2 regions of the Stenotrophomonas sp. YJH_SMC_20 genome follow, and region 2 is predicted to be linked to the other one. Evidence: riboswitches for the same ligand, from Rfam matches in the RefSeq annotation. Region 2 holds a riboswitch; the other holds the start of a gene.

Region 1 (15,693 bases), on a different contig from region 2:
GACCGCGACGCGATCCTCAAGCCCGGTGCGCTGAAGGAAGGCATGATCATCGGCCTGGATACGGCCAGGACCCGCCATGAACACTGGAACGGCATCGACCACATCGTGATGGTGGTGCGCGACCCGAACACCGACAAGCTGCTGATCAGCCAGTCCACCGGCAGCAAGGGCGTGCACACCATGCCGGTGGAGGACTACCTCAAGCAGGTGAAGGACCACCCGCACTGGAAGCTGTTCGCGTCCGATCCATTGTCCAAGGCCCGTGACCTGCTGGAAAACCGCACCCAGTCGCACGAGCAGACCCAGGGCAAGGCCAACGCCGAGCACAAGGCGGCCGCCACGCCGCACGCCGAACTGTACAAGCAGGGCGCACACAGCGAGGGCGTGCGCAAGGTGCAGGAGCAGCTGGGCCACCTGGGCTACGTCGGCGCCGACGGCAAGCCACTGGTCGAGGATGGCCGCTTCGGCCGCAACACCGACGCGGCAGTGCGCCAGCTGCAGAAGGACAACGGCCTGGTCGTCGACGGCATCGTCGGTCCGAAGACGCTGGAAGCGATCAAGGAAGCACGCGAACGGCCCTTGCTGAACGACGAGCGGCACCCACGCAATCCGATGTACCTGCAGGCCACCGAAGGCCTGGAGCGGCTGCCGGCAGGTACCTTCAAGGATCGCCACGCGCTGGAAAGCGCCGCCGCGGCCCTGACCAAGGAGGCGCATGCCGCCGGCCTGCAACGCATCGACACGGTGGTGCCGAGCCCGAACGGTGAGCGCCTGTTCGCCGTGCAGGGCGCGATTGGCGACCCGGCGGCCAGCCGCGTGGCGGTGGAGACCCGTGCCGCCAGCGAGCAGAGCCTGGCGCTCAGCAGTGGTGCCGTGCAGGGCGCCCCAAACGTGCTGCACCAGCAGCAGGATGCCCAGCAGGAGCAGGCCCGGCAGGCACAGAAGGCGATGGGCGTCTAAGCCCGCAGCGCCTTGGGAGAGAAGGGAGGGCCACGTCCGCGTGGCCTTTTCCCTTTCTGCCAGCTGAGCGGCCGAGGCCGCTTTCAGCCTTGCTTCATGCCGCCTGCCGCTAGATGAATGCGCAAGCCGCTCGGTGCACCAGGCAATGTTCCGGCAATGTTGGAACGCCAGCGTGGACATCACGGCAGCCGGGGCGCCCCGCGCCCTCCCTGCCCAGCGTGGCATGCACCTCACAGGAGAACGAACATGCTCAGTACTTCCACACTCAGCTTCCGTGGTCTGGCGATGGCTCTGGCACTGGTGGCCGGTGTCGCCGTGGTCAGCGATGCCAGCGCGATGTCGAGGAAGGACAAGCGCACCCTGGTCGGCGCCGTGGTCGGTGGCGTGGCCGGCAACCTGCTCTCCAACGGTGATCCTGCCGCCACCGTGGGCGGCGCCGTGGCCGGCGGCGCGATCGGCAACCTGACCACCTCCGACCGCCGCGACCGTCGTTACTACGACAATCGCCGTTACGACGACCGCTACAATCGCCGTTACGACCGTGGCTACTACCGCAGCGGCTACTACGACCGCGGTGACGACCGTCGCTGGCAGCGCGAGCGCTACTACGACAACCGCTACTACCACGACCGCGGCCGCCATCGCGGCTGGTAGGCAGCGCGGCGGCATCACCGCAGCTGATGCACGGACGGGCGGGTCGATGACCCGCCCGTTTGCGTTGGCCGCGTGCATGGCGTTGAATGCGCAGCCTTGGATGTGACTTTCCCCACCGGGGCTGCGGCATGAATTCTTCTTCCCACCGCGTGCAGGGCCTCAACAACGACGAGGTCGCTGCCGACTGGCCACCGATCAGCGCGGCGGACATCGCGTGGCTGCGCCAGCGTTACCCGCAGCTGGGCGAGCACAGCCAACCGCGCTGGCACAGCCCCCGACCGCTGTCGGCCGCCGCCATCGTCGACGGCGTGGACGGCGCGCTGTTCATCAAGCGCCACCACCACAGCGTGCGCAGTGCGGCCTGCCTGGAAGAAGAACACCACTTCATCGCCCATCTCGCCGCAGCGGGCGTGCCGGTGGTGCAGGTGCTGCCAGCGGCCGATGACCACAGCGCCGTCGAGCATGGCGAATGGACCTTCGAGCTGCATGCGGTTGGCGTCGGCGAGGATCTGTACCGTAATGCCGTATCGTGGTCGCTGCTGACCGACGTTGCACAGGCCCGCGAAGCCGGGCGCGCACTCGCGCAGCTGCACCGTGCCGCCGCCAGCTACCACGCGCCCCAGCGCAGTACCCATGTGCTGGTCGCGCGCGATGATCTGATCCGCAGCGACGATCCGGTCGCGGCCATCAAGGCAGGGCTGCACGAGCGCCCCGCGCTGGCCCGCTATCTCGCGCGCATTCCGTGGGAGGCGCAGCTGCAGCGTGACGTGCTGCCGTGGCATGCCGGCCTGGCCGAACGCCTGCGCGACGAGCCCCGGCTGTGGGCACACAACGACTGGCATGTGTCCAATCTGCTGTGGCGCGATGGGCAGATCAGTACCGTGCTGGACTTCGGCCTGGCGTCGCCTACCAGCGCACTGTTCGACCTCGCCACCGCGATCGAGCGCAACGCGGTGGCGTGGCTGGAGCTGGAGCGCGGCATGGAGGCGGTGCGCATCGATATCGCGCTGGCCCTGCTCGACGGCTACCGCCAGGTACTGCCGCTGTCGGCGGCACGCGTGCACCTGCTGGCCGACCTGCTGCCGATGGTCCATTTCGACTTCGCACTGTCCGAAGTGGAGTACTTCGAAGGTGTCACCGGCTCGACCGCGAATGCCGACGTGGCGTGGCAGCCCTTCATGCTGGGGCACCCGGCGTGGTTCCACAGCGCGCCGGGACAGGCACTGCTGCAGGCCCTGCACGCGGCAGCCTGAAGGGCGCCGGCTCGCAAATCCGTACCATTTGTAGTGAAATGGTCACCTGAAGCGGGGGTGCCTGGATCTGCCAGGCTGAGAGAGTCCCTTGGAACCTGATCCGGTTTGCACCGGCGTAGGGAGCTTTGAGCCGCAGCCACACCCCCGTCATGGGCCGGTGCACCTGCGCGCCGTCGCTTCGTCTCCCTTGTTGTCCGAAGACGAATCGAATGAACCGCTGCCTTCGCCCCACCCTGCTCTCCCTCGCCCTCTGCGCCGCGCTGCCGCTGCACGCCAGCGAGGCCGAGGCGTCCCCCGATGCGGCTGCCACCGGCGCCGAGCGCTCGCCCACCGAACTGGCAGCGGTACGCGTGCAGGCCGGCAAACCGAAGGCCGATACCTCGCGCGTGAACGCCTTCGGTGGCGGCAGCTGGAAGGACACGCCGGCCTCGGTGAACGTGCTTGAGCCCGATTACCTCGACCGTCGCCAGGTGCGTTCGCTGTCCGAGCTGGCCAGCAACGATGCCTCGCTGGGTGATGCGTATGCACCTGTGGGCTACTACCAGAACATCGCCATCCGTGGCTTCGCGCTGGACGCCGCCACCGGCTACCGCTTCAACGGCCTGTCCATCGCCGGCGAACAGCGCCTGGCGCTGGAGAACGTGCAGTCGGTTGAGATCCTCAAGGGTGAAGCCGGCCTGGCCGCAGGCGTGATGGCACCGGGTGGCATCATCAACTACATCGGCAAGCGCCCGGCCGAAGTGCGCACCGCCACGCTCGGCACCGATTCGGAAGGCTCGCGCTACGTCGCCGTCGATGTCGGCCACTGGATCACCCCGCGCTTCGGCCTGCGCCTGAATGCCGCGTGGGATTCCAGCAATTCCTATGTCGAGCACGCCGATGGCCGCCGCAATTTCTACTCGCTGGCGGCCGACTGGCTGATCGGCGAACGCGGCAAGCTGGAGGTGGACGCCAATTACCAGACCAGTTCGCAGCGTTCGGTGTCCGGTTACCAGCTGCTGGGCGCACGCGACCTGCCGCGCGGCGTCGACCGCGAGCACCTGCTCGGCTACCAGCCGTGGCAGCGTCCGGTGGATATCGCCAGCACCAACATCACCGCCCTGCACACCTACGACTTCAACGAGGCCTGGCAGTCGCGCGTCTCGGTCGGCCACAGCCGCTCGGTAATCGATGACAACGTCGCCTTCGCCTACGGCTGCTACTACGCCGTGCAATGCGCCGATGGCAGCGTGCCGGGCAACTACTTCGCGCCCAACGGCGACTACGACGTCTACGACTACCGCAGCCCGGACGATACCCGCCGCAACCAGCAGGCCCGTGCCGAGCTGCGTGGCCGTTTCGAGACCGCCAGCGTCGGCCATGAGCTGACCCTCGGCGCCGACTACTTCCGCCGCACCGTGGACAGGCGCCCGAGCGTCAACGAGTACGTCGGCACCACCAACATCCACGAGGCACCGGTGCCGGTGTTCGCGCCGTCGCCGAAGATGCCGGGCCCGTCCGCACGTCGCCTGGACAGCCGCCAGACCGCGTTCTTCGCGCTGGACCGGATGAGCTTCGGCGATGACTGGCAGTGGCTGGCGGGTGGCCGCTTCGTGCGCCTGGACGAGCGTGCCTACGACAAGCGTGGCACCCCACAGCGGCACAGCCGCCTGTCGCGCTTCCTGCCGCAGACCGCCGTGGTGTGGAAGGCCACCGACCAGCTCAATGCCTATGCCAGCTACGTGCGCGGCATTTCGTTGGGCCAGGAAGCGCCGTTCTGGACCAGCAACGCCGACACCTTCCTGCCGTCGGTGCAGTCGCGGCAGCTGGAAGTGGGCGTGAAGTACGTGCCGGTCGAAGCACTGACGCTGGGCGCGGCGGTATTCCGCATTTCGCAGCCGTACCAGTACGCCAAGCCGGACAACAGCGACGTCGGCTACACCTTCATCGAAGAAGGCACGCAGACCCACACCGGCCTGGAGCTGACCGCCAACGGCCAGCTGACCGATGCGCTGCAGATCGTGGCCAGTGCCAGCGTGCTGCAGGCGCGTGCGCGCGACACCGGCACGCCGGCTTATGAAGGCCATCAGCTGGTGAATGTGCCGAAGGTGCGGGCCAGCGTGCATGTGGCCTATGCGCTGCCGTTCGTGCAGGGCCTGGATGTCACTGGCGGCTGGCGTTATGCCGGTGCCAACGTCGCACGTGCCGACGGCGGCGTGCGCGCACCGGACTACTCGGTGTTCGATGCCGGCCTGCGCTTCCAGCATCGCCTGCACGAGCGTGCGGTGACCTGGAACCTGTCGGTGGACAATGTGTTCAACCGCTTCTACTGGCGCGATACCGGCAGCAGCGGCGGTGACTACTACCTGTTCCCCGGTGCACCGCGACAGGCCCGCCTGTCGGTGACGTTCGCGCTGTGAGCGGCGTGATGCTCGAGTGGACCGCCGCACTGTGCAGCATCCTTGGCGTCTGGCTGATGGCCCGGCGCCGGCTGGTGGCGTGGCCGGTGGGCCTGCTGTCGGTGACGCTGTACGGGCTGGTGTTCGCCGAGGCCAAGCTGTACTCGGATACCCTGCTGCAGGTCGCCTTCGGTGGCTTCCTGGTCTACGGCTGGCTCAACTGGCGGCAGCATGCCGCCGATGAGGGCAGCATCCGCATCGTGCCGCTGGCGCGCGGCAAGCTGCTGCGCGACCTGGCCATCGGCCTGTGTGGTGGCGTGGCGCTGGGTGCAGCCATGCACAGCTTCACTGATGCCGCCCTGCCGTGGCTGGACGCGCTGCTGACCGGCCTGAGCCTGGTCGGGCAGTGGTGGCAGGCGCGCCGCCACGTGGCCTGCTGGTGGGTGTGGATCGCGGTGGACGTGGTCTACGTGGGTGCGTACCTGTTCAAGTCGCTGCACGTGACCGCCGCGCTGTACGTGTTCTTCCTCGGCCTGGCCGTGTTCGGCCTGCGCGCATGGAGCGCCGCCGCGCGCGAGCCACAGGTGGCAACGCAGTAGAGCCACGCCATGCGTGGCGGGCTACCGGTAGTCGCCAACCCGGGTTGGCGCGCGCCTGCCGACCAAGGTCGGCATCTACTCACCACATCCACGCATGGCGTGGATCTACTTCGGCTCCAGCAACAGGCCCAACCGCAGCGGCTGGCGCATGTCGGCCGGCGGGGCTGCCTGCAACGGCGCGCCCTGCAGCGTCGCGCGCAGGTCTGCGTCGACCTGGGCGTCACCCAGGCTGTCGAATTCCAGCTTCGAGATGCGGCCATCCGCCGCGATCCACACGCTCACCGGCAGCGGCGTCGGTGCGTCCGGATGTGCCTGCAGCCATTCCAGCACGCGCTGCGCCTGCGGGTCCTGCTCCTGCTGCAGGCGCTGCTGCAGCTGGCCACCGACCGCAGCGGCGTAGGCCATCCAATGCGCAGGGGCTTCCTGCGCGGAAACGCTGGCACTCCCCAGTGCCAATGCCCCGAACAACGCGGCAAGTGGCCGCCACCAGCGGCGTGCACCGATTGTGTTCCTTGCCATCGCCATCGCCTGCCTCCTGCACTCGCATCCAACAGCAGATGGTCGGGGCGGCAGATGACAGGCAGATGGCGGCACAGTAGAGCCACGCCATGCGTGGCTGCTACGGGCAACGTGCGTACCATCCACGCGTGGCGTGGATCTACTGGAACAGAGCGGCCAGTAGCATGCGCAAGGACGAGAGCCGCGATCAGTCGCCCAGATCGGCCAGCACTTTGCGCGAGGGCGCGAAGAAGGTCACGCCGGTGGTGGCGGTGGAGAAATCAAGGATGCGGTCGTGCAGTGGCGCGGGATTGCCGATGAACATGCGCTCGAGCATCTTCTCGATCACCCACAGGCGGCGCGTGTAGCCGATGAAGTAGGTGCCGTATTCGCCGCGGCCCGGGTTGGCGAACGGCATGTTGTCGCGCAGGATCTCATGCTCGCCGTCGGCGTCCTCGATGGTGCACAGGGTCTTGTGCGATTTCTGCGCATCGGCCGGTGCATCGTCCAGCTCGATGTTGTCGTGCTTGGTGCGGCCGATGATCGCCTCCTGCGCCTCGGTCTTCTGCGCGCGCCAGGCATCGAGATTGTGCAGGTACTTCTGCACCACCACGTAGCTGCCGCCGGCATGCTCCGGGTCTTCCTCACCCACGATCGTGGCTTCCGGCAGCGACAGCCCTTCCGGGTTGGCGGTGCCGTCGACGAAATCGAGCAGGTCGCGGCCATCGAAATAGCGGAAGCCAGCCACGTCATCGACCGCTTCCACCGCATCGTCGAAGGCCATCAGCAGGTTGCGCTCGAACGCCACGATCAGGTCCATCGTGCGTGCACGGATGTGGTACAGCAGGTCACCCGGCGTGGACACGGCGGTGTGGGTCGCGCCCTTGATCTCGCGGAACGGCTGCAGCTCACGCGGCGGCGTGGTGCCCACCAGCGGCTTCCACACGCGGTGACCAATGGCCACGTTGCAGGTGAAGGTGCGCTCGATCTCGCGGATGGCGGTGTTCTTGATCAGGTCGTCGGTGCTGGCCAACACCTCGCGCGCCCTGGCGATCGACGCCTCATCATCCTTCACCTTCAGCACCAGGAACGCCGCCGAATGGGTCAGTGGCGCGGTGATCTGCTGCGGCTCATTGTCGAGCGTGTGGTTGACGGCGGTGATCTGGGCGGGCTGGGTGTTCACGGTATTCCTGCGGGCTTGAGGCGGGCGCGTCGCGTGTGGCGATGTGCGGGCGATCATAGCGGAACCGCCTGACCGGGGACGGAGCGGTTCTCGTTCCGTCCACCAGCGAAGGTACGAAGACCTCAATCCACATCACTCCAGACCGCCAGCTCGTAGCCATCCAGGTCGCGGAAGTGGAAGCGGCGGCCGCCGGGGAATGCGAACACCGCCCGCACCACCTCGCCACCGGCAGCGACTACGCGCTGCTGCGCGTCGGACAGGTCCGCCCAATACACGATCACCAGCGGCCCGCCGTGGGCACGCACCGGCACGTCGGCCACGAAGCCGCCCTTCAGGCGGCCATCGTCGAATTCGGTGTAGGCCGGGCCATAGTCGGTGAAGTGCCAACCGAACACCTCGCCGTAGAAGCGTTTGCTGCGGGCAATGTCGGCGACGTTGAATTCGATGTTGTCGATGCGGCGTTCGGCATCGCGGGATGCGGCGTGGCTCATGGCGTGGCTCCGTGTTGGGAGCCCAGCATCGATCAATGCAGCACCGTGGTCTTGAACAAAACGGCCATCATTGCCCCCACTCCAGGCGCAGTTCGCTGGCGGTCACGCCAGCCAGTTCGCGCGCCTCGCGGCTGAGGTGCGCCTGGTCGGCATAGCCGGCCTCGGCGGCCAGCATCGCCAGGGAGTGCTGCGGCAGCGCGCGGCTGTGGCGCAGAAAACGTTGCAGCCGCAGGATCCGTTCCAGCGTCTTGGCGCCGTAGCCGAACTGCGACTGGCTGAAGCGCCGCAGGCTGCGCGGACTCAGGCTCAGGCGTGCCGCCAGCGTATCCAGCGTGGCGTCACCAATGGCGAGCGCCTGGAACAGGGCATGTGCACGCTGCGCCGGGGTATCGAGCGCGGACGCACCCATATGCTGTTGCAGGCAGTGCGCCATCCGCTGCAGGCGCTGTTCAGGCGCGGTGTCACCAATGGAGGCCCCCGCCTTGCTCGCCCACGCGCCCTTCAGGTCAGCCAGGGGCACGGCCTGGCCGATGATCCCGGCCAGGGGCAGGCCCAGCGCGGCCAGTGCCTGGCCGGGACGGAAACGTGCGCCCAGCACCTGCGCACCGGGTGCCAGCCCCGGGTGCGCGGCCACGCGGTCCGGCCCGACCACGAACAGCACGCCGTCGCGCCAGAGAATGTCCACGCAACCGTCAGGCAGTACGGTGACGTGCCCATCGGCATCGGCAGGAAGCTGGCTCTGCCACAGCTGTCCAAAGTGGCCACGCAGCGGCGCGGGTGCCAGATGCTCCTGGTAGGCCGTGCCAGTGCATGCGAGGGAAGAAGAGTCGCCCATGCCGCATTGTCGCGCTACAGGGCCCATAAAAGTGAAGCCCGGCGCGAGGCCGGGCTTCGGTTGGCGTGTGGGAGAGAGAGAGAGAGTCACACGCCAGCACAACACGCACTAACGACAGGCGTTTGTTACCAGGTGAAGCGCGGGCCCACGAACCACTCGCGGTCGCCGGCCTTGGCCAGCTTCACTTCGCCGCTCAGGCCCCAGTTCTGGTTGAACTTGGCGGTGGCGCCGACACGGCCGTAGAACTCGCCGTCCGGGTTGTAACCGTGCTTCTTGCTGAAATCTTCGTAGCCGGCCATCACGTAGCCTTCCACGTACGGGTTGAACGCGGTGCGCACGCCCACTTCGGTGGAGTAACCGTTGAAGTCCAGGCCGCGCTTCTCGTCGTACTTCTGGTACGCAACACGGGCCACCAGGTCGGTGTTCGGTGCGATGCCGTAGTTGTAGCCGACACCCAGGCGCCACTGGTCGACGTCATTCTTGAACTTGTCGGTTTCCTGGGCGCTGTAGTCGCCAAAGACGTGGAAGTTCGGGTGCACCGCAACGGAACCCTTCACCTTCCAGCCATCGGCGTCGCCGCCCTTGGCATCGGTGTTCACGTAGCCGCCTTCAACGTAGTTGTACGACAGGCCATCGGTTGCCGATGCAGCGAACGGCAGGGCAGCCAGAAGACCCAGGGCAAGCAGCGAATTCTTGTTCATCGGGACACACCTTTAATTATTTTGGTTTCGTCGGCCGCCTCCCGGGAGGGGGAGAGAGAGGAGGCGATCGACAGGTGTGAATTATCCGTTAGGGGGTCTAATCAACCCTGAATATTGAACTGACTGGTATATAAATATGGGCGACGTTCAGGGAACTCCGCATGCCGCACACATCCGCCGCGTCACCGCTGTTGCGGGGACGTGCCCGTCGTAGGGTGCGCGAGCTGCTGCTCATCATCCTTGCGATGATGCTGCAGGCGGCCGAGCGCAGCCAGCCTCCTGCGCGCATCGTGATTCAGACGGACGATGTCACGCGTTTCTTCCATGTGCTGGATGCCAGCGCTGGAAAGCCGAGTGCCGACGATCTGCAGCGCGGCTATCTGGATGCTGGCACAGACGCTCTGCGCAGCTTCACCGACAGCCGTATCGGCTCGATGGAGCGGCTGGCCAGGGCCATCCAGGACACGCCGGCATTGTTTGCGAAAGCGAGAACCTGCGCGACAGCATTGCCATCGATCCGCATGCGCGTCGCCGCTGCCGTCGATCAGCTGGGCACCTTGTTGCCGTCTGCGGCGCTTTCCCCGGTCACCGTACTGGTGGGCCGCTGCAACAGTGGTGGCGTGACCGCCGAAGCAGGCGTGGTCATTGGACTGCAAGCGCTGTGCGACGCCGCCTGGATGCAGGCCGATGTCGGTGACCGTTTCGTACACCTGATTGCCCACGAGTACGTGCACGTGCAACAGCCAAGTGCACGCGTGGAAGTCGAGCAGCCCACCCTGCTCTATCAGGCGCTGCTGGAAGCCAGCCGGTGGCGGCCCGCGTGCGCTGGCATCGAGGCGGTGCCGACGGCACTTCGATGAAATCCGCTTCATGCTGATGAATACGTGCTTCTGAACAGGCACAAGGCAAGCCGGCCGATGCACGTCCGCCCGCGTGATCCTGCTTGTTAAGTTTTGTTGATCGAACGTCTTCACAGCGCTTCCACGTCTTCCAATTCCAGCTGAAAGCACGGGCTAGCGCCGGGAACAAACGCCGCTATATTCCAGCTTCCCCAGACGAAGGAGGGAGTTGGAAATGAAACTGACCAAGCAGCACATCAACGCAGCACGCGCCATCACCGTCGCCATCGTGGCCACCGTAAGCCTCGGCGCTTGCGCCACCTACAAGGACGAGTTCGCAACCATCAACTCGCGCCTCGATCAGCTCGACGTAAAGGTGCAGGGCGCTGCCCAGAGTGCCGAGTCCGCCAACCAGTCGGCGCAGCAGGCCAACCAGCGTCTGGACCAGATCGAAGGCCGCGTACAGCAGCTTGAAAGGGCACCGGCCGGTCGCAAGCCGCGCGGCTGATAGCTCTCTCACCCTTTGAATTGATCCACCTCTGTATCGGGAACCAGTGGCCTTCGCCGGCCACTGGCATCCTTCCACCCAGAATTGCATTGCAAGGAGCCGTCCCATTCGTACCTCCTCCTCCCCTGCACGCCGCGTCTTCCATGCCGCACTGGCGTTGGCACTGGCCGTTGCGTGCAGCGGCGCAGCCAGCGCCAAGGGCAAGGACAAGGAAGCGCCTGAACAACGCATTGCCGCCGTTGATGAACTTCCGCCCGACCAGAGCGTGTCCGAAACAGTGATCGAGCTGGCCGGCTGGGTGGTCGCCAGCAAGGACAACCAGGGCTATCCGTTTGCGGTCATGGACAAGGCGGCGGCGCAGGTTCTGGTCTTCGGCGGTGACGGCAAGCTGCGCGGCGCAGCACCGGCGCTGTTTGGGTCGGCGATCGGCGACCACTCCGTACCGGGCGTCGCCAAGCTCGCACTGAGCGCAATTCCCGGCCACGACCGCACCACGCCTGCCGGCCGCTTCATTGGCGGTTACGGCCCGTCCGACGATGCCGGACGCGTGCTGTGGGTGGACTACGATTCCGCGGTTTCAATGCACCCGCTGCCGCCGGGCAGCCCGAAGGAAAAGCGTGCCGAACGACTGGCATCGCCCACGCCGGACGACAACCGCGTCACCCACGGTTGCATCAACGTTTCGCCTGCGTTCTACGAGCAGATCGTGCACTCCACGTTCGAGAAGGGCGGTGTGTTCTACATCCTGCCGGACAAGGATTCGATCGCGAAGACCTTCCCGGAGTTCGCACAGAGCCGTGGGAATGCGAAGGAAGAAGACGAGAAGGGCGCGCGGCGCGCGAGCAAATAGAGCGCGTTTGCGTAGCGGAACTCAGGAGGCGGTAGCGCCAGCAGCCTGCGCCAATGCGGCCGCGAGCGCGTCGCCCTTCCTCTCGCTGTAGCGGTCCACCAGGTAGTCCGACCGGCCACGCGTCAGCAGCGTGAACTTCACCAGCTCTTCCATCACGTCCACCACCCGGTCGTAGTACGGCGAGGGTTTCATCCGGCCGTCGTCATCGAATTCCTGCCAGACCTTGGCCACCGATGACTGGTTGGGGATAGTCAGCATGCGCATCCAGCGACCGAGCACGCGCAACGTGTTGACGGTGTTGAACGACTGCGAGCCGCCGCTCACCTGCATCACCGCCAGCGTCCTGCCCTGCGTGGGCCGCACGCTGCCATCTTCCAGCGGCAACCAGTCGATCTGGTTCTTGAACACGCCGGTGACCGTGCCGTGCCGCTCGGGGCTGACCCAGACCTGGCCTTCCGACCACTGCGACCACGCACGCAACCGCTGCACTTCAGGGTGGCTCGTGTCCACGCTGTCCAGCATGGGCAGCGCATGCGGATCGAACATGCGGGTTTCGCACCCCAGATGGCGCAGCAATCGCTCGGCTTCGAGCGCCAGCTTGCGGCTGAAGGACTGCGGCCGCAGCGAGCCGTAGAGCAGGAGAATGCGTGGCGGCCCCAGATCTGCCGCGGCGAGCTTGTGATGATTGGGCTGGGGCAATGACGATTCCACCAGATTGGGCAGGTCAGGGCTTGTGATTGGCTTATTCATTCGATTATTCTAGAAATATGGAAACGTTAAATGCAATCACCGCCCTCACCGCGCTCGGTCATGCCACCCGCCTGGCTTCTTTCCGCCTGCTGGTGGAGGCTGGCCCGGCAGGGCGCATGGCGGGCGACATCGCCACGGCCCTGCAGGTGCCCCCAGCCACGCTCAGCTTCCACCTGAAGGAGCTGGTGCAGGCCGGGCTGGTGGAGAGCGAAAGCCAGGGCCGCCATGTCTGCTATCGCGCCAACTTCGATGCGATGAACGGCTTGATCCAGTACCTGACGCACAATTGCTGCGCGGGTTCGCCGGACCAGCAGTGCGCGGCAAGCGAACCGGCCTGCAGGTGCTGAGATGAAGCCAGACCCCGTGATTCGTGCCGGCACGCGCGACGACCTGTCCTGCATCCGAGACCTTCTGCAGCGGGCGCAGTTGCCCGTGGCCGATCTGGAAAGCAGCGAGGTCGTGTTTCTCGTCGCAGACCTCGACGGCGTCCCCGTGGGCGCCGTTGGATTGCAGGTTTTCGGCGCCTCGGCGCTGCTCCGCTCCCTGGTGGTGTCTGATGACCGACGCGGCACCGGCCTTGGACGCGCATTGCTGGCAGCGGCCGAAGAGATGGCCCACCGTATGCAGGTCAGGGAACTGGTGCTGCTGACAACATCGGCAGGCTCGTGGTTCGCGCGGCACGGCTATGCCGGATGCGATCGCGCGCAGATAGCGGAGGCGATCCGCAGCTCTGCCGAGTTCACCCGTCTCTGTCCGGGCAGCGCGCTTTGCATGTCCAAGCCACTCACTGACCACGGAAGCCACATGACCCGTAATGTCCTGTTCCTCTGCACCGGCAACAGCGCCCGCAGCGTGCTTGCTGAAGCCACCCTGCGCGCCTGGGGCGGCGATCGCTTCAGCGCATTCAGTGCGGGCAGCCAGCCCACTGGCCAGATCAACCCCTTCGCGCTGGCCCAGTTGCAGGCCGAAGGAATGCCCATTGAAGGGCTGCGCAGCAAGTCGTGGGATGAGTTCGTGGGTGCAGCCCCGATGGACCTGGTAATCACCGTATGCGACTCAGCCGCAGCGGAGGCCTGCCCGGTGGTGTTCGGTGATTTCATCCGCGGCCACTGGGGCCTGCCCGATCCGGCGGCCGTAGCGGGTAGCGATGCCGACAAGGTCGCGGCATTCGCGCAGGCCCATGCCATCGTGAAGCTGCGACTGCGTGCATTGCTCGCCTTGCCTGACTCATTGTGGTCCGACCGCGAAGCGCTGCAGCACGCGCTGGATCAGATTGGACAGTTGCAGCCGACCGACAGCATGCCGTGACTTCCCGCATGAATCTGTTCGAACGCCACCTGACGCTTTGGGTCGGGCTTTGCATTGCGGTCGGCACGCTGCTGGGCCACTTCCTACCCGGTGCTTTTGCCGCGCTGGCATCCGCAGAGATCGCCAAGGTCAACCTGCCGGTTGCGGTACTGATCTGGCTGATGATCATCCCGATGCTGCTGAAGGTCGACTTCACTGCGATGCGCCAGTTGCAGCAGCACTGGAAGGGCATCGGCGTGACGCTGTTCATCAACTGGGCGGTGAAGCCGTTCTCAATGGCGCTGCTGGGCTGGCTGTTCCTGCGCCATGCCTTCGCCGACTGGTTGCCCGCAGCACAGATCGACAGCTACATCGCCGGGCTGATCCTGCTGGCGGCCGCGCCCTGCACCGCCATGGTGTTCGTCTGGAGCAACCTGTGCCGTGGCGATGCCAACTTCACCCTGAGCCAGGTGGCGTTGAACGACGCGATCATGGTGGTGGCCTACGCGCCGGTGGTTGCACTGCTGCTGGGCCTGTCGGCGATCACCGTGCCGTGGGATACCCTGCTGCTGTCCGTTGGCCTCTACATCGTGGTGCCGGTGCTGCTGGCTGCGTTGCTGCGGCGCTGGATCCTGATGCATCGTGGCGAGGCGGCGTTGCAGCGGGTGCTTCGCCATCTGGGGCCCGTCTCGTTGTGCGCGCTGCTGCTCACACTGGTGCTGCTGTTCGGCTTCCAGGGCCAGCAGATCGTGAAGCAACCGCTGGTGATCGCACTGATTGCGGTGCCGATCCTGATCCAGGTCTATTTCACTTCCGGCCTGGGCTACCTGCTCAATCGTCGCCTGGGCGTGGCGCATTGCGTGGCCGGCCCTTCAGCACTGATTGGTGCCAGCAACTTCTTCGAATTGGCGGTTGCCACCGCGGTGGGGCTGTTCGGCGTGCATTCGGGGGCTGCGCTGGCGACGGTAGTTGGTGTGCTGATCGAGGTGCCGGTCATGTTGTCTGTGGTGCGGATCGTGAACCGTACTCAAGCCTGGTACGAGAGACGCGAAGAGCACTGACAGACCGGGGTGCGTCGAAGTCTATTTACGTCCTTCGCCCCGCACTGTCGTCATCGGCCTGGTGGGGTACCCGTACGCCACGTCATCAACTTCGACCCAGGTCGCATATTCCCCATGCCGCTACGGACGTTGCGGCGCCTGCGTCTGCGACGGCTTAACAGCATGCAAAAATGCCAAAAGCGTCTTTGATCCAGCGTTGAATGCAACTCTTCTGATTGGCGTTGCGCAGCGACGGCGGTACAGATGGCGGGCCGCCGGAAAATGGGTGGCCGGGCCTCGAAAACCCGTTAGATCACGAACGTTGTTTGCGCTTGCCAGCCGGCGTCACCCCGCGTGGCGCCGGCTGGCATTCCGTCTGCCGGCTATGGCGGGCGGAGCGTGGAGGCCTTGCGCCTGCCGGTCTTGTTCGTGATCTCCCGGTTTTCGAGCCACGTCTCCGCCCGCCACCTTTGCGTGGCGGCTACCGTCTGTCCTGCACGGAGCACTGCCATGACCTCACCGGACTTCCCCCGCCTGCATCCGCATCGCTCGTCCGCCACTGGCGGTGAGCCCTCAGAGCACGCGGCTGCGACCGACCCGAACGCCTTCATCGCCACGCTTCACCGCATCGGCAAAGGCGCGGCCGCCGATGGCCAACCCTGGCCGGAGCGTCACCAGATGCCGGGCCGTTGCATGGCGCTGGCCGATGCGGACTGCGCACTGGCCGGCCAGCGTGTGACGCTGGAGCTGCTGCTGGCGGCCGAACGCGTGCGCCAGAACGGCACGGAGGCCAAGTACGTGGGCGACCGGGTGATGGAAGGGCTGATCATGGCGTGCCTGACGATGAACGCACAGGCCAGCGCGCGC
Region 2 (15,693 bases):
TGCACCGCCGCCGGAGCCTTGGAAACTGCCCGGATACCATTGTTGGCACACGGCAAAAGCAAATGCGAAGGCCCAGGCCAGCAGCGTGAATGTGGCGCCTGCGGCGAACAGTTCATCGCGGGTGACTTTATGGTCCTGGAGCATGTAGGCAATGAGCGCACCGGCCGTATAGAAGTACAGCAGGCTCTCCAGCAGTTGCGCGGTGGTCAGCAGCGCAGTGCGGTCCAGCAGTGCACCGGCCAGCGAGAACACCACCGAGGGAATGGCCAGCAGCAGTGCCAGCCAGGTGCCCAGCGGGCTGCGTTGCACCACCCACAACGCCAGGCCCAGTACCGCCATGCCGAACATGCCCAGCGCCGCGCGGCCCGCAGCGGTGTCATCCAGCGCGGGGTACAGCAGCACCGCGATCAGCTGGGCGCCCAACAGCCAGGCCGAAGGATGACGGCGGGCAATGGCCAGCCAACGGGTGGTGATGGCAACAGGCATGGCGTCCTTTCCCCAGGGAGATGGGCGGAGGATAGCCGGGAGCGGCGTGATGAGCGGTAGTGCCGGCCGCTGGCCGGCACCCCCGCTTCCGCGTCACCCCTGGCGATAGACCTCGGCACCGGCCGCGCGGAACTCCGCCGACTTCTCCTTCATGCCGGCTTCGGCGTAGTCACGCACATCCTGGGTGATCTTCATCGAACAGAAGTGCGGGCCGCACATCGAGCAGAAGTGGGCCAGCTTGTGCGCATCCTTCGGCAGCGTCTCGTCATGGAACTCCTTGGCCTTCTCCGGATCCAGGCCGAGGTGGAACTGGTCTTCCCAGCGGAACTCGAAACGTGCCTTGCTCAGCGCGTTGTCGCGCACCTGCGCGCCCGGATGCCCCTTGGCCAGGTCGGCTGCGTGCGCGGCAATGCGATAGGCCATGATGCCGTCGCGCACATCCTGGCGGTTGGGCAGGCCAAGGTGCTCCTTCGGCGTCACGTAGCAGAGCATCGCCGTGCCGAACCAGCCGATCATCGCCGCACCGATCGCGCTGGTGATGTGGTCGTAGCCCGGCGCGATGTCGGTGGTCAGCGGGCCCAGCGTATAGAACGGCGCCTCGCCGCACTCGCGCAGCTGCTTGTCCATGTTCTCCTTGATCAGCTGCATCGGCACATGGCCGGGGCCTTCGATCATGGTCTGCACATCATGCTTCCAGGCGATCTTCGTCAGCTCACCCAGCGTTTCCAGCTCACCGAACTGCGCGGCGTCGTTGGCATCGGCGATGCAGCCCGGGCGCAGGCCGTCACCCAGCGAGAAGGTCACGTCATAGGCCTTCATGATCTCGCAGATGTCTTCGAAATGCGTGTAGAGGAAATTCTCCTTGTGGTGCGCCAGGCACCACTTGGCCATGATCGAGCCACCCCGGCTGACAATGCCGGTCACGCGCTTGGCGGTGAGTGGCACGTAGCGCAGCAGCACGCCAGCGTGGATGGTGAAGTAGTCCACGCCCTGCTCGGCCTGCTCGATCAGTGTGTCGCGGAAGATCTCCCAGGTCAGTGCTTCGGCGCGGCCGTCGACCTTCTCCAGCGCCTGGTAGATCGGCACCGTACCGATCGCCACCGGCGAGTTGCGGATGATCCACTCGCGGGTTTCATGGATGTGCTTGCCGGTGGACAGGTCCATCACGGTGTCACCGCCCCAGCGGATCGCCCACACCAGTTTCTCTACCTCCTCGGCGATTCCCGAGGAAACGGCGCTGTTGCCGATGTTGGCATTGATCTTGGTCAGGAAGTTGCGGCCGATGATCATCGGCTCGCTTTCCGGATGGTTGATGTTGTTGGGCAGCACGGCGCGGCCGCGCGCGATTTCATCCCGCACGAACTCCGGAGTGATGATCTTCTGGATCGAGGCGCCGAACGCCTCGCCCGGGTGCTGCTGCAGCAGGCCCGCATCGCGGATCGTCTCCAGCCGCTGGTTCTCGCGGATGGCAACGAATTCCATTTCCGGCGTGATGATGCCGCGCCGCGCATAGTGCATCTGGGTGACGTTCGCGCCTGCCCGTGCACGGCGCGGCAGGCTGCGGGCGGGGAAGCGCACGGCAGCGAGCTTCGGGTCGTGCTCGCGATCACGCCCGAACGACGAACTCAGGCCTTCGAGCTGCTCGGTATCGCCACGTTCCTCCACCCAGCCGCGACGCAGTGCCGGCAGCCCGGCGGACAGATCGATACGCGCGTCCGGATCGGTGTAGGGGCCGGACGTGTCGTAGACCGTGACCGGTGCATTCTCTTCGCCGCCGAACAGCGTCGGGGTGCGGGTCAACGCGATCTCCCGCATCGGCACCTGCAGATCCGGGCGCGAACCGGGCACGTGGATCTTGCGCGAGCCGGGAATGGGCCGGGTCACGGATTCGGAGAGTTGCTGGGCCTGTTGCTGCAGGGCGGAGAGCTGTGCGTTCATCGGGCATCGTCCAGGAAGGTCAGGGACGAAGCGGCGGCGCACTGCGACCGCGCCCGGACGCTCCTTGGGCGGAGTCCGGGCACGGCTGCATTGCAAAGCTTCCCTACGCCGGTATGAGCCGGATCAGGTTCCAAGGGACTGTCTCAACCGTGGCCACGTGGCCTCGGTACCCCCGCTTCTTGGCGTGCATTAGAGCATAGACCGCCCGCTTCCGGATCTGACCCCAATCGCTATTCGTTAACAGAACCATGACGTCGCGTTCAGTAACGTGCACGTCCGTCGCGCTCCCGCGACCGATGCTTCCTTCGCCGCCGACGCGGCCCCTGCCCGGTTCGCGCTGCATGCCGCCGGCCCTTCGCTGCAAGCTCTGCTCGCTCCCCTCAATCCCTTGATCGGAGAAGCTCCTTCATGGTGTTTCGCGTTTCCATCGCACTGGTTCTGCTGCTGGTGCTGCTTGCCGGTATTGCACCTGGCCCCTTCAATACCGTGGTGCAGAGCATCCTCGGCGAACTCATCCGCGGTATCGGCTGGCTGTACCTGTTGGTGGTGTTCCTGGCCCTGGTGTTCCTGATGTACCTGGCCTTCGGACGCTTCGGCAACCTGCGCATCGGTGGCGAAGACGCCGAGCCGGAGTTCTCGCGGGCCAGCTGGATGTCGATGCTGTTCGCCGCCGGCATGGGCATCGGCCTGGTGTTCTGGGGCGCTGCCGAGCCCATTTCGCACTTCAGCAAGCCGCCGGAAGGGCTTGCTCCGCAGAGCCTGGATGCGGCACGCGCCTCGATGCGCTATGCATTCTTCCACTGGGGCCTGCACCCGTGGGCCATCTACGCGCTGATCGGGCTGGCAATGGCCTGGTTCCAGTTCAACCGCAACGGCCGTGGCCTGGTCAGCGACATGCTGCAGCCGATCATCGGCCGCCATCATCGCGGCTGGATCGGTCGGGTGGTCAACATCGCTGCAGTGGTCGCCACCGCGATCGGTGTCGCGACGACGCTGGGCTTCGGCACCATCCAGATCGCCGCCGGCATCGAGCGCGTGTTCGGCGTGCAGGCTACCGTCCCAGTGCAGATGACCATCATTGCCGTCGCCTTCGTGCTGTATATGGCGTCCACCGCCAGTGGCGTGGAGCGGGGTGTGAAGTGGCTGTCCAATTTCAACCTGGCGTTGGCTGCCCTGCTGGCAGCCATCCTGCTCGTGCTGGGGCCGACCGGCTTCATCTTCGATACGTTCACCACCACGCTGGGCTCCTACCTCAACCAGCTGGTGACAATGAGCCTGCGCATGTCACCGTTCTCCGGCAGCACCTGGGTGGCGGACTGGACAATCTTCTACTGGGCCTGGTGGATCTCGTGGGCACCGTTCGTGGGCTCATTCATCGCACGCATCTCGCGCGGCCGCAGCGTGCGCGAGTTCGTGATCGGCGTAGTGCTCGCGCCGACGCTGCTGGGCTTCTTCTGGTTCGCGGTGTTCGGCGGCACCGCGCTGTGGGCGCAGATCTTCGGCCATGCCGACCTGGTGCAGGCGCTGGGCAATGGCTACGAGACGGTGCTGTTCACCTTGTTCGACAGCATGCCGCTGCCGCTGTTGCTGTCGTGCATCGCACTGGTACTGCTGATGATCTTCTTCGTAACTTCGGCCGACTCGGCGGTACTGGTTCTGGCCAGCATGTCCACTGACGAAGCAGGCGATCCTCCGTTGAAGCGCAAGCTGGCCTGGGGCATCGCGGTGGCGTTGATCGCAGCGGCGTTGCTGCTGGCCGGTGGCCTGGATGCACTGCAGGGCATGATCACGATTGCGGCGTTGCCATTCGCGCTGCTGATGGTGCTGGTGATGGTGTCGCTGTACCGCGTGCTCGACCAGGAGTACACGCGTGAGCGACGGCAGGCGCAGCGGCAGCGGCACATGATCGATGCGTGGATCGCACGCGAGATGGCGGCGCAGGAAGAGACGCAGGCCGAGGCCGCACGCGCGCACGATCAGGATTGAGGGGGTTTTGCAGCCTGCGGCTGCACCGCTTTTTTCAAGCAACGGCAACAACAACTTCAAAAGCGGCTCTGGATTTCTGCTGGTCTGGCGGTGAGGGGGCCGATGGCGGGACACGCCGCAAGTACGTCCCTGTAAGCTCGGCCACGGCATCCATGCCGTGGACGGTCCCGCCATCGGCCCCCTCCCCGCCTCCGACAATTTCCCGGTGACCGCAGTAGATCCACGCCATGCGTGGATCAGGTGTATCGGAAAACAAGAAGGGGTCGGATCCGTTTTCCTTCGGAAAACGGGTCCGACCCCAACACACAGCGCGCGGCTGTTGCCTTTGCCTTTGCCTTTGCCTTTGCTCTTGCTCTTCTTTTTTCTTTTCCTGCGGTGACGGACACGGAAACTGTCCGTGGCCGGGCGGGTGGGTTGGCTGGGGGCGTGAGCCGCATGGGCCCGAGGCATGCCTCGGGCGGGTTGGGCCGGATGCCCAACCCCGGTCTTGCCGTGTGCGCAGGACAGTGCACACGAGCAAGCGGCGACCGAGCTTACATGGACGTACTTGCAGCGGCCCCCAGACGATCCACCCGCCCGGCTAAGCCCCGTATCGCTGCCATCACCGCAGAGGGGGCCCTGCCCGGTGGCCGGGAAACCTCAATACCCCGCCGCCTGCCCATCCTTGCGGCTCTCCGAAGCACCGTAGTACACCCCGGTCTCGGGATCGCGCATGATCGCCTGATAGCCACCATACGGGCCGTCGGCGAACACGATGCGATGCCCCTTGCGCATCAGCGCGCGCACCGTCTCGTACGGGAAGCCGGTTTCCAGATTCACTTCACCACCGTCGGTCATCGCCGTGGCCTGACCCGTCGGTTCAGTCGAGCCTTCGTGCTGGATGCGCGGCGCATCACCGGCTTCCTGCAGGTTCATGCCGAAGTCCACCAGGTTCATCACGATCTGCGCGTGGCCCTGCGGCTGCATCGCGCCGCCCATCACGCCGAAGCTGGCATACGGCTTGCCACCCTTGGTAATGAACGCCGGAATGATGGTCTGGAAGGGGCGCTTGCCCGGTGCGTAGCCGTTGGGATGGTTCTTCTGCAGCACGAACATCTCGCCACGATCCTGCAGGATGAAGCCCAGCCCCGGCGGCGCCATGCCGCTGCCCATGCCGCGGTAGTTGGACTGGATCAGCGAGACCATCATGCCGTCGGCGTCGGCCACGGTCATGTAGATCGTGTCGCCCTCCTCCAGCTGCTTCGGTGTGCCCGGCTGCACTTCCTTCAACGCCTTGTCCATCGAGATCAGCGCACGACGCTGCGCGGCGTACTCCTTGGAGATCAGCTTCTGCACCGGCGCCGGCTGGAACGCCATGTCGGCGTAGAAGCGTGCACGGTCGGCGAAGGCCAGCTTCTTCGCTTCAACGAACAGGTGCACATGCTCCGGTGAACCAAACGGGATCTTCGAGAAATCGTAGCCTTCCAGCACGTTGAGTATCTGCAGCGCGGCAATGCCCTGGCTGTTCGGCGGCAGCTCCCACACGTCGTAGCCACGGTAGTTGCTGCTGACCGGCTCGACCCATTCACCATGGTGGTCGGCCATGTCCTGGTAACTCAGGTAGCCACCGTTGGCCTTGAAGTAATCACCGATCGTGCGGGCGATGTCACCCTTGTAGAAGGCGTCGCGCCCGCCGGCGGCGATCTTCTGGAGGGTGCTGGCCAGGTTCGGGTTCTTCCACATCTCGCCCTTGCGCGGGGCATTGCCGTTGATCGTGAACTGCTCCTTGAAGCCCGGGTACTGCGACAACTTCGGCACCGAGCGGTCCCAGTAGTAGGCGATCACTTCGGCCACCGGGTGGCCCTCGCGGGCGTAGCGGATGGCCGGCGCCAGGTTGTCGGCCATTGGCTTGCGGCCGAAGCGTTCGTGCAGCGCGAACCAACCATCGACCGCGCCAGGTACTGACACCGGCAGCGGGCCGGTGGCCGGGATGTCCTTCAGGCCACGGCGCTGGAACTCTGCCAGGGTGAGCGATTTCGGCGAGCGCCCCGAGCCGTTGTAGCCATAGAGCTTCTGCGTCTTCGGGTCCCAGACGATGGCGAACAGGTCGCCGCCGATGCCGTTGCCGGTGGGCTCCATCAGGCCCAGCGCTGCGTTGGCCGCGATGGCGGCATCCACCGCCGAGCCACCGCCCTTCATCACGTCCAGCGCGATCTGGGTGGCCAGCGGCTGCGAGGTGGCGGCCATCGCATGGGGGGCGATCACCTCCGAACGGGTGGCGAAGGTGTGGCCGGTAATGCGGTCGGCGGCAAAGGACAGCGCGGGCACGGCAGCCAGCACGGCGGCGGCGATCAGGGAACGGGCAAGGCGTCGGGACACGGTCGGGTTCCGATGGACGGGTGGTTCCCCGATCTTCGCCGCTGCGGCCTTCACGCGGTATCGGACAGACGTCATGGACGTTGATCCTGGGGTGGAAGAATCCAACGGATTCCGCGCAAAAACCGCCCAGAAAGGAGTGAATTCGGGTTCACCGAAACACTTTCAGCAGCAACCATCCTTGTGCCGCAAGCGATTGCGCTGGATTCACTGGAAACCGATAAAAAAACCGTCGCGAGGGTTGACACCGCCAAAACGGCTGTGTTTCTCTCGATCACATGTTGCATCACAACACGCCACTGCGAACCCACATCGAAGCCGCCGACACCGGCGCCGCCTCGCTGCGTTCGATTCTTGTGCTCGTACTTATTACCCAGCCACCAGGTGCGGGACGAGCCAGCGTGTAAGCAACAAACACACCGGAACTCATCAAAACCCGCACCCGCCCCGGTGCGGGTTTTTTCATTTCAGGACCTGGTTTCAGACGCAACCACCATGACCAACGCTCAGTGCAAAGCCCGGCCCCAGACCACCACCACGCCTCGTGGTGGCTGTGCCTGTGCGATGCGCAGCGCCTCCTCCACCGCTTTCCCCTGACCGGCCGGTACGTCACCTCGACGACCGGCCGTTCTTTTTTCTTCCCACCGCAAGGAACCTCCCCCATGAGCACCAACGACCTGCCCCAGACCAAGATCGCCGTCATCGGCTACGGCAGCCAGGGCCGCGCCCACGCACTGAACCTGCGCGAATCCGGCTTCGACGTGGTGGTAGGCCTGCGTCCGGGCGGCCCGACCGAGGTGAAGGCGCAGGCCGATGGCTTCGCCGTCAAGGCGCCTGCCGATGCAGTGAAGGACGCCGACCTGGTTGCCGTGCTGACCCCGGACATGGTGCAGAAGAAGCTGTACGACGACGTGCTGGCACCGAACATGAAGCAGGGCGCGGTGCTGTTGTTCGCGCACGGCCTGAACGTTCATTTCGACATGATCAAGCCGCGCGACGACCTCGACGTGGTGCTGGTCGCACCGAAGGGCCCGGGCGCGCTGGTCCGTCGTGAATATGAAATCGGCCGCGGCGTGCCGTGCATCTGGGCGGTCTACCAGGACAAAAGCGGCAAGGCCGCCGAGTACGCACTCGCCTATGCAGCCGGCCTGGGTGGCGCCCGCGCCAACCTGATCCAGACCACCTTCAAGGAAGAGACCGAAACTGATCTGTTCGGCGAGCAGGCGGTGCTGTGCGGTGGCGCTTCGGCGCTGGTGCAGGCGGGCTTCGAGACCCTGGTGGAAGCCGGTTACCAGCCGGAAATCGCCTATTACGAAGTGCTGCACGAACTGAAGCTGATCGTGGACCTGTTCTACGAAGGTGGCATCTCGCGCATGCTGGAGTTCATCTCCGAGACCGCGCAGTACGGCGACTACGTCAGCGGCCCGCGTGTGATCGATGCCGGCACCAAGGAACGCATGAAGGAAGTACTGAAGGACATCCAGGATGGCACCTTCACCAAGAACTGGGTGGCCGAGTACGAAGCGGGCCTGCCGAACTACAACAGGTTCAAGCAGGCCGACCTGGAGCACCCGATCGAGAAGGTGGGCAAGGAACTGCGCGCCAAGATGGTCTGGTTGCAAGGACAGGCCGCGTAAACGCGCGGCCCTCCCCCACCCGCTTTGCAAGGTTCCCCCATGAACTCTTCGACACATCGCAGCGCGCCGCCCAACGGCGCGCGCTGGCTGACCCAGGCGCTGGAGGCCGAAGGCGTCCGCACGCTGTTCGGCTATCCAGGTGGCACCATCATGCCGTTCTACGACGCGCTGGTGGATTCGTCGCTGAAGCACATCCTGGTACGCCATGAGCAGGGCGCGGCGCTGGCCGCCAACGGCTTCGCCCGCGCCAGCAACCAGGTCGGCGTCTGCGTGGCCACATCCGGCCCGGGCGCCTCGAACCTGGTCACCGGCATTGCCGATGCGATGCTCGATTCGGTACCGATGGTCTGCATCACCGGCCAGGTCGGCACGCCGCTGCTGGGCACCGACGCCTTCCAGGAACTGGATGTGTTCGGCCTGACGATGCCGATCGTCAAGCACAGCTGGCTGGTGCGCAGCGTCGATGACCTGCCGCGCGTGGTGGCCGATGCGTTCCGCATTGCCCGTGAGGGTCGCCCCGGCCCGGTGCTGATCGACCTGCCCAAGGATGTGCAGTTGGCCGATGCCAGCCATCTGCCGGCGCATGTGCCCAGCAGCGTCGAACCGCCGCCGGCGCCGTCCGAGGCCGCCATCGCCGAGGCCATCGCCGCGCTGGCCGCAGCCGAGAAGCCGGTGGTCTACGCCGGTGGCGGCATCGCGCTGGGCGATGCCGTGCAGGACCTGCGCGACTTCGTCGAGGCCAGTGCCATCCCCACCGTGATGACCCTGCGCGGCCTGGGTGCCCTGCCGGCCAGCCATCCGCAGTCGCTGGGCATGCTGGGCATGCACGGCACTCGCGCGGCCAACATGGCGGTGCAGGAAAGCGACCTGCTGCTGGTGCTGGGGGCGCGTTTCGACGACCGTGCCACCGGCAAGCTGGCCGAGTTCGCCCCGTTCGCCCGTGTGGTCCACATCGATGCGGACGCCTACGAGATCTCCAAGCTGCGCAGCGCCGATGTCGCCGTGCCTGGCAACGTCGGTCACGCCATCCGCGCCCTGCGTGCGGCCTTCCCCTCCCCCAAGGCCCACCAGGAGGCGTGGCGCAAGCGCTGTGCGCAGCATCGCGATCGCTTCGCCGCACGCTACGACGCACCGGGCCAGCACATCTACGCACCGGCGTTGCTGAAGCGCCTGAGCGAGCTGGCCCCGGCCGATGCGGTGATCGCCTGCGATGTCGGCCAGCACCAGATGTGGGTGGCCCAGCACTGCCGCTTCAACCACCCGCGCAACCACCTGACCAGCGGCGCGCTGGGCACCATGGGCTTCGGCCTGCCGGCGGCGATGGGTGCGCAGTTTGCCTGCCCCGACCGCACCGTGGTGCTGGTGTCCGGCGATGGCAGCTTCATGATGAACGTGCAGGAGCTGGCGACCATCGCCCGCTGCCGCCTGCCGGTGAAGATCGTGCTGCTGGACAACAGTTCGCTGGGCATGGTGCGGCAGTGGCAGGAGCTGTTCTTCGCCGAGCGTTACAGCGAGATCGACCTGTCCGACAACCCGGACTTCGTGGCATTGGCGCAGGTGTTCGGCATCGCCGCCACCCGCATCGACAACCGCGACGACGTGGAAGGCGGCCTGGCCGCGCTGCTGGCCGAGCCGGGCCCGGCCCTGCTGCACGTGGCCATCGATGCACGCGCCAACGTGTGGCCGCTGGTGCCGCCGAACACCGCCAACAGCACGATGCTGGAAAGCAACCCCGCCCATGCCCGCCAGGAGACCCCCAATGCAATACCGGCTTGACCTGGTGCTGCACCCGGCCGAAGGCGCGCTGCTGCGCGTGATCGGCATGGCCGAACGTCGCGGCTTCGCGCCGCGTGCGATCAGCGGCGCGCCGGTAGCTGCCGACGATGGCCGCTGGCACCTGCAGCTGGTCGTGGATGGCCAGCGCCCGGCGGAAACGCTGTGCCGGCAGATCGAGAAGATCTACGACTGCGTGTCCGTACAGGTCACCGCCGTGGAAGGAGTATCGCCATGAACACCCGTACCGTAGCGACCACGGTGCCGGTACGGAGGCGTCTTCTTCGCCGCCCGTGCCCGCATGCGGCGGTCGCCCGCACCGCGCTGGTGGCCCATGCCGGCCGCTGACACCAGCCAGGAAAGCGATGCCGGCGACGTAAGCGTTGCCGACGTCCTGGCAGCGCAGGCCCGCCTGCGCCGCTTCCTGCCGCCCACCCCGCTGCACCACGCCGAGCGCTTCGGTACCTGGCTGAAGCTGGAGAACCTGCAGCGCACCGGGTCCTACAAGGTACGCGGCGCGTTGAACGCGCTGCTGGCCGGCCGCGAGCGCGGCGATACCCGGCCGGTGATCTGCGCCTCGGCCGGCAACCATGCCCAGGGCGTGGCGTGGGCGGCCTACCGCCTGGACGTGCCGGCCATCACTGTGATGCCCCATGGTGCACCCGCCACCAAGATTGCCGGCGTCGCCCACTGGGGCGCCACCGTGCGCCAGCACGGTACCAGCTATGACGAGGCTTACGCCTTCGCGGTCGAACTGGCGCAGCGCCACGGCTACCGTTTCCTGTCCGCGTTCGACGATGCCGATGTGATTGCCGGCCAGGGCACGGTGGGCATCGAGCTGGCCGCGCACGCGCCGGACGTGGTGATCGTGCCGATCGGTGGCGGTGGCCTGGCCTCCGGCGTTGCACTGGCACTGAAATCACAGGGCGTGCGCGTGGTCGGCGCGCAGGTGGAAGGCGTTGATTCGATGGCACGTGCGATTCGCGGCGATGCCCGCGAGATCACCCCCGTCGCCTCGCTGGCCGACGGCGTGCGGGTGAAGATCCCCGGCTTCCTGACCCGCCGCCTGTGCACCTCGCTGCTGGACGATGTGGTGATCGTGCGCGAAGCCGAACTGCGCGAAACCCTGGTCCGGCTGGCACTGGAAGAACACATCATCGCCGAGGGCGCCGGCGCGCTGGCGCTGGCCGCCGGCCGCCGCGTCGCCGGCCGCCGCAAGTGCGCGGTGGTGTCCGGCGGCAACATCGATGCCGGCGTGCTGGCCGGCCTGCTTACCGACATCCGGCCGCGTCCGCCGCGCAAGCCACGGCGACGTCGCAGCGAAACGCCGCGCTCGCCGGGCAAGGCCAGCGCCAACGCTTCGCCCACCTCTTCCCCTACCCCCCTGCAAGCCGTCGCACCCGCTGTCGAGGAGATTTCCCTGTGACCACCATCGAACGAATTACCACCCCGCGCATCCGCATCTTCGACACCACCCTGCGTGACGGCGAGCAGTCCCCCGGCTGCAGCATGAGCCCACCGCAGAAGCTGGTGATGGCGCGTGCGCTGGACGAACTGGGTGTGGACATCATCGAAACCGGCTTCCCGGCCAGCTCGCAGTCCGACCGCGAGGCGATGGCACTGATCGGCCGCGAACTGCGCCGACCGAGCCTGAGCCTGGCGGTGCTGTCGCGCTGCCTGCAGGCCGATATCGAGACCTCGGCACGTGCACTGGAAGCCGCGGCCAACCCGCGCCTGCACGTGTTCCTGTCGACCAGCCCGCTGCACCGCGAACACAAGCTGCGGATGACCCGCGAGCAGGTACTGGAATCGGTACGCAAGCATGTATCGCTGGCACGCTCGTACATAGACGATGTCGAATTCTCGGCCGAGGATGCCACCCGCACCGAGCTGGACTACCTGATCGAAGTCTCGCGCGTGGCCATTGCCGCCGGCGCCACTACCATCAACCTGCCCGACACCGTCGGCTTCACCACGCCGGAAGAAATCCGCGCGATGTTCCAGCAGGTCATCGCCGGCGTGGCCGACGTTCCGAACGCCGCCAATGTGATCTTCAGCGCGCACTGCCACAACGACCTGGGCCTGGCCGTGGCCAACTCGCTGGCCGCCATCGAAGGTGGCGCGCGCCAGGTCGAGTGCACCATCAACGGCATCGGCGAGCGCGCCGGCAACTGCTCGCTGGAAGAGATCGCGATGGTGCTGAAGGTGCGCCAGGCCTTCTACGAGCAGGACAGTTCGATCAACACCCCGCGCATCGTCGGCACCTCGCAGCTGCTGCAGCGCCTGGTCGGCATGCCGGTACAGCGCAACAAGGCCATCGTCGGTGCCAATGCCTTTGCCCACGAATCGGGCATCCACCAGCACGGCATGCTGCGCCATCGCGGCACCTACGAAATCATGCGTCCGGAAGACGTGGGCTGGGAGGATTCGCAGATGGTGCTGGGCCGCCACAGCGGTCGCGCCGCCGTCGAAGCGCGCCTGCGTGCGCTGGGCTTCTGGCTGGACGAAGACGAACTGAAACTGGTGTTCGAGCAGTTCAAGGGCCTGTGCGAACAGCAGCGCGTGGTCACCGATGCCGACCTGCAGACGTTGATGCAGGGCGGCTCCAACGCGCAGGGCTACCGCCTGGCCTCGATGACCATCAGCGATGTCGGCAGCCGCGCCAACGCGCTGGTCGAACTGTCCGACCCGGACGGCAACCGCGTGGCCGAGACCGCGCAGGGCGATGGCCCGGTCGATGCGCTGTTCGGCGCGCTGTCGGCCGCCACCGGCGTGCAGCTGATGCTGGACAGCTACCACGTGCACAGCGTCGGCATCGGCGCCGATGCGCGCGGTGAGGCCAACCTGAGCGTGCGCCACGAAGGCGTGGAGTACGACGGCACCGGCACCAGCAAGGACATCATCGAAGCCTCCGCGCTGGCCTGGCTGGATGTGGCCAACCGCCTGCTGCGCCAGCGCCAGGCCACCGCCCACAACAGCACCGACGTTCCCACCCCTGCCACCGCCTGAGGAACCCGCCATGAGCGCCTTCGACACCTTCACCCCGGCCAGCGCCGCTGGCCAGCAGTGGAACGCCCAGGACTATGCGATCGACGCCGGCTTCGTCCCGCTGCTCGGCGGCGCGGTCTCGCGCCTGCTCGACCCGCGCGCCGGTGAGCGCATCCTCGACCTGGGCTGTGGCGATGGCGTGCTCAGCACCGAACTGGCCCTGAGCGGCGCACGCATCCACGGCGTGGACGCCTCGCCGGAACTGGTGATCGCCGCCCGCGCGCGCGGTGTCGATGCCCAGGTGATGGACGGCCACGCACTGTCGTTCGACACCGAGTTCGATGCAGTGTTCAGCAACGCGGCACTGCATTGGATGGGCACCCCGGACCGCGTGCTGGAAGGCGTACGCCGCGCGCTGCGCCCCGGTGGCCGCTTCGTCGCCGAGTTCGGCGGCCATGGCAACGTGGCCACGATCATCGCGGCCGTGCAGGCCGCACGCGTGGCGCACGGCCATGGCGCCAGCGCCTTCCAGTGGTACTTCCCGACGGCCGATGCCTACGCCGACCGCCTGCGCCAGCATGGCTTCCAGGTGCAGCTGATCGAGTGCACGCCGCGCCCAACGGCATTGCCGACCGGCGTGGCCGGCTGGCTGCGCGTCTTCGCCGCGCCGCTGCTGGACGACCTGCCAGCCGAGGCACGCGCTACGGTGCGCGAGGCCGCGAGCGCGCTGCTGGCCGAGCTGCCGCGCAACGCCGCCGGCCAGCCGCTGGCGGACTATGTGCGGCTGCGCGTGCTCGCCCGCCGTCGCTGACTTGACCGTTCCGCCTTCTTTACTGATGTTCGCTATTTCGTACTTCTGCCAGGCATACGCATGACTTCCGCTCCCCGCACCCTGTACGACAAACTGTGGGACGCCCACGTGGTGGTTCCCGAATCCGACAGCGCGCCCGCCGTGCTGTACATCGACCTGCACCTGATCCACGAGGTGACCTCGCCGCAGGCGTTCACCGAGCTGCGCGAGCGCGGCCTGTCGCCGCGCCGCCCGGACCGCACCAAGGCGACGATGGACCACTCCACGCCGACCCTGCCGGCCGCCGCGGACGGCACGCTACCCTATGCCAGCGCCGCCTCCGAGGCACAGGTCGCCACGCTGGCACGCAACTGCGCCGAGCACGGCATCGAGCTGTTCGACATGGCCTCGGACAATCGCGGCATCGTCCACGTGATCGCGCCGGAACAGGGCTTCACCCAGCCGGGCATGACCATCGTCTGTGGCGACAGCCACACATCCACCCACGGGGCCTTCGGTTCGCTGGCGTTCGGCATCGGCACCAGCGAAGTCGGCCATGTGCTGGCCACGCAGTGCCTGCTTCAGCGCAAGGCGAAGACCTTTGCGATCACCGTCGATGGCCCGCTGGCGCCCGGCGTCGGCGCCAAGGACGTGGTGCTGCACATCATCGGCGTGATCGGCGTCAACGGCGGCACCGGCCACGTCATCGAGTTCCGTGGCAGCACCATCGAAGCGATGGACATGGAACAGCGCATGACTCTGTGCAACATGTCGATCGAGGCCGGTGCACGCGCCGGCATGGTCGCGCCCGACCAGGTCACCTTCGACTTCGTCGCCAACACCCCGCGCGGCCCAAAGGGCGCCGATTTCGAGGCTGCGGTGGCGCGCTGGCAGCAGCTGCGCAGTGATGACGGCGCGCGCTTCGACAGCGAAGTACGCATCGACGCCACCGACATCCGCCCGACCCTGACCTGGGGCACGCATCCGGGCACCGCCATCGCGGTGGATGCGCCGATTCCCGCCGCCAACGATGCCGCCGCACAGAAAGGCCTGGACTACATGCACTTCCAGGCCGGCAAGGCACTGGCCGGCACGCCGGTGGACGTGGTGTTCGTCGGTTCGTGCACCAACGGCCGCCTGAGTGACATGCGCGAGGTCGCGCAGGTGCTGCGCGGCCGCCGTGTCGCTGAGCGGGTGCGCATGCTGGTGGTGCCAGGTTCGGAGATCGTCAAGCGCGAGGCCGAGGCCGAGGGCATCCACGAGATCGTGCGCGCTGCCGGGGCCGAGTGGCGCGAGCCGGGCTGTTCGATGTGCATCGCCATGAACGGCGATCTGGTCGCGCCCGGCCAGCTGGCCGTGAGCACCAGCAACCGCAATTTCGAGGGCCGCCAAGGCCCCGGTTCGCGCACCCTGCTGGCTTCGCCGATGAGCGCGGCGTGGGCCGCGGTCAACGGGCACGTGGCCGATACCCGCGAACTGTTCGCACAGGAGGTGGCGTGATGGCCGGTTTCCGTACCCTGACCTCGGCCAGCGTGGTGCTGCGCCAGACCAACATCGACACCGACCAGATCATCCCGGCACGGTTCCTGTCCACCACCGAGCGTGCCGGCCTGGGCCGCAACGCGTTCAATGACTGGCGCTGGCAGGCTGATGGTTCGCCGGTGGCCGACTTCGCCTTCAACCAGCCGCACAACGCCGGCCGCAGCATCCTGCTGGCGGGCCGCAACTTCGGCTGCGGTT

What was found. Region 2 has a riboswitch for thiamine pyrophosphate ahead of thiC (phosphomethylpyrimidine synthase ThiC). Riboswitches for the same ligand answer to the same signal wherever they lie in the genome.
Region 1: another riboswitch for thiamine pyrophosphate. It lies ahead of AC5P6A_RS15840 (TonB-dependent receptor); the one in region 2 lies ahead of thiC (phosphomethylpyrimidine synthase ThiC).

The regions. Positions count from the first base shown of each region.
Region 1 covers NZ_JCAFRG010000009.1:162,068-177,760, forward strand. Annotated here, with positions in the region: gene AC5P6A_RS15825 (XVIPCD domain-containing protein) at 1-960, shown strand, start outside; gene AC5P6A_RS15830 (glycine zipper 2TM domain-containing protein) at 1,207-1,614, shown strand; gene AC5P6A_RS15835 (phosphotransferase) at 1,743-2,867, shown strand; TPP riboswitch at 2,911-3,006, shown strand; gene AC5P6A_RS15840 (TonB-dependent receptor) at 3,077-5,266, shown strand; gene pnuC (nicotinamide riboside transporter PnuC) at 5,275-5,844, shown strand; gene AC5P6A_RS15850 (hypothetical protein) at 5,950-6,369, opposite strand; gene AC5P6A_RS15855 (Dyp-type peroxidase) at 6,551-7,525, opposite strand; gene AC5P6A_RS15860 (VOC family protein) at 7,648-8,016, opposite strand; gene AC5P6A_RS15865 (helix-turn-helix domain-containing protein) at 8,084-8,851, opposite strand; gene AC5P6A_RS15870 (OmpO family porin) at 8,977-9,552, opposite strand; partial or broken gene AC5P6A_RS15875 (DUF2268 domain-containing putative Zn-dependent protease) at 9,768-10,352, shown strand; gene AC5P6A_RS15880 (hypothetical protein) at 10,627-10,899, shown strand; gene AC5P6A_RS15885 (L,D-transpeptidase family protein) at 11,057-11,749, shown strand; gene arsH (arsenical resistance protein ArsH) at 11,771-12,499, opposite strand; gene AC5P6A_RS15895 (ArsR/SmtB family transcription factor) at 12,517-12,846, shown strand; partial or broken gene arsN2 (arsenic resistance N-acetyltransferase ArsN2) at 12,848-13,267, shown strand; gene AC5P6A_RS15905 (arsenate reductase ArsC) at 13,304-13,807, shown strand; gene arsB (ACR3 family arsenite efflux transporter) at 13,816-14,847, shown strand; gene AC5P6A_RS15915 (hypothetical protein) at 15,337-15,693, shown strand, end outside.
Region 2 covers NZ_JCAFRG010000012.1:31,278-46,970, reverse strand. Annotated here, with positions in the region: gene AC5P6A_RS17905 (ion channel) at 1-486, opposite strand, end outside; gene thiC (phosphomethylpyrimidine synthase ThiC) at 580-2,424, opposite strand; TPP riboswitch at 2,507-2,608, opposite strand; gene AC5P6A_RS17895 (BCCT family transporter) at 2,833-4,410, shown strand; gene ggt (gamma-glutamyltransferase) at 5,050-6,768, opposite strand; gene ilvC (ketol-acid reductoisomerase) at 7,428-8,402, shown strand; gene ilvG (acetolactate synthase 2 catalytic subunit) at 8,442-10,178, shown strand; gene AC5P6A_RS17875 (ACT domain-containing protein) at 10,162-10,413, shown strand; gene AC5P6A_RS17870 (threonine dehydratase) at 10,510-11,601, shown strand; gene AC5P6A_RS17865 (2-isopropylmalate synthase) at 11,598-13,184, shown strand; gene AC5P6A_RS17860 (class I SAM-dependent methyltransferase) at 13,195-13,974, shown strand; gene leuC (3-isopropylmalate dehydratase large subunit) at 14,035-15,453, shown strand; gene leuD (3-isopropylmalate dehydratase small subunit) at 15,453-15,693, shown strand, end outside.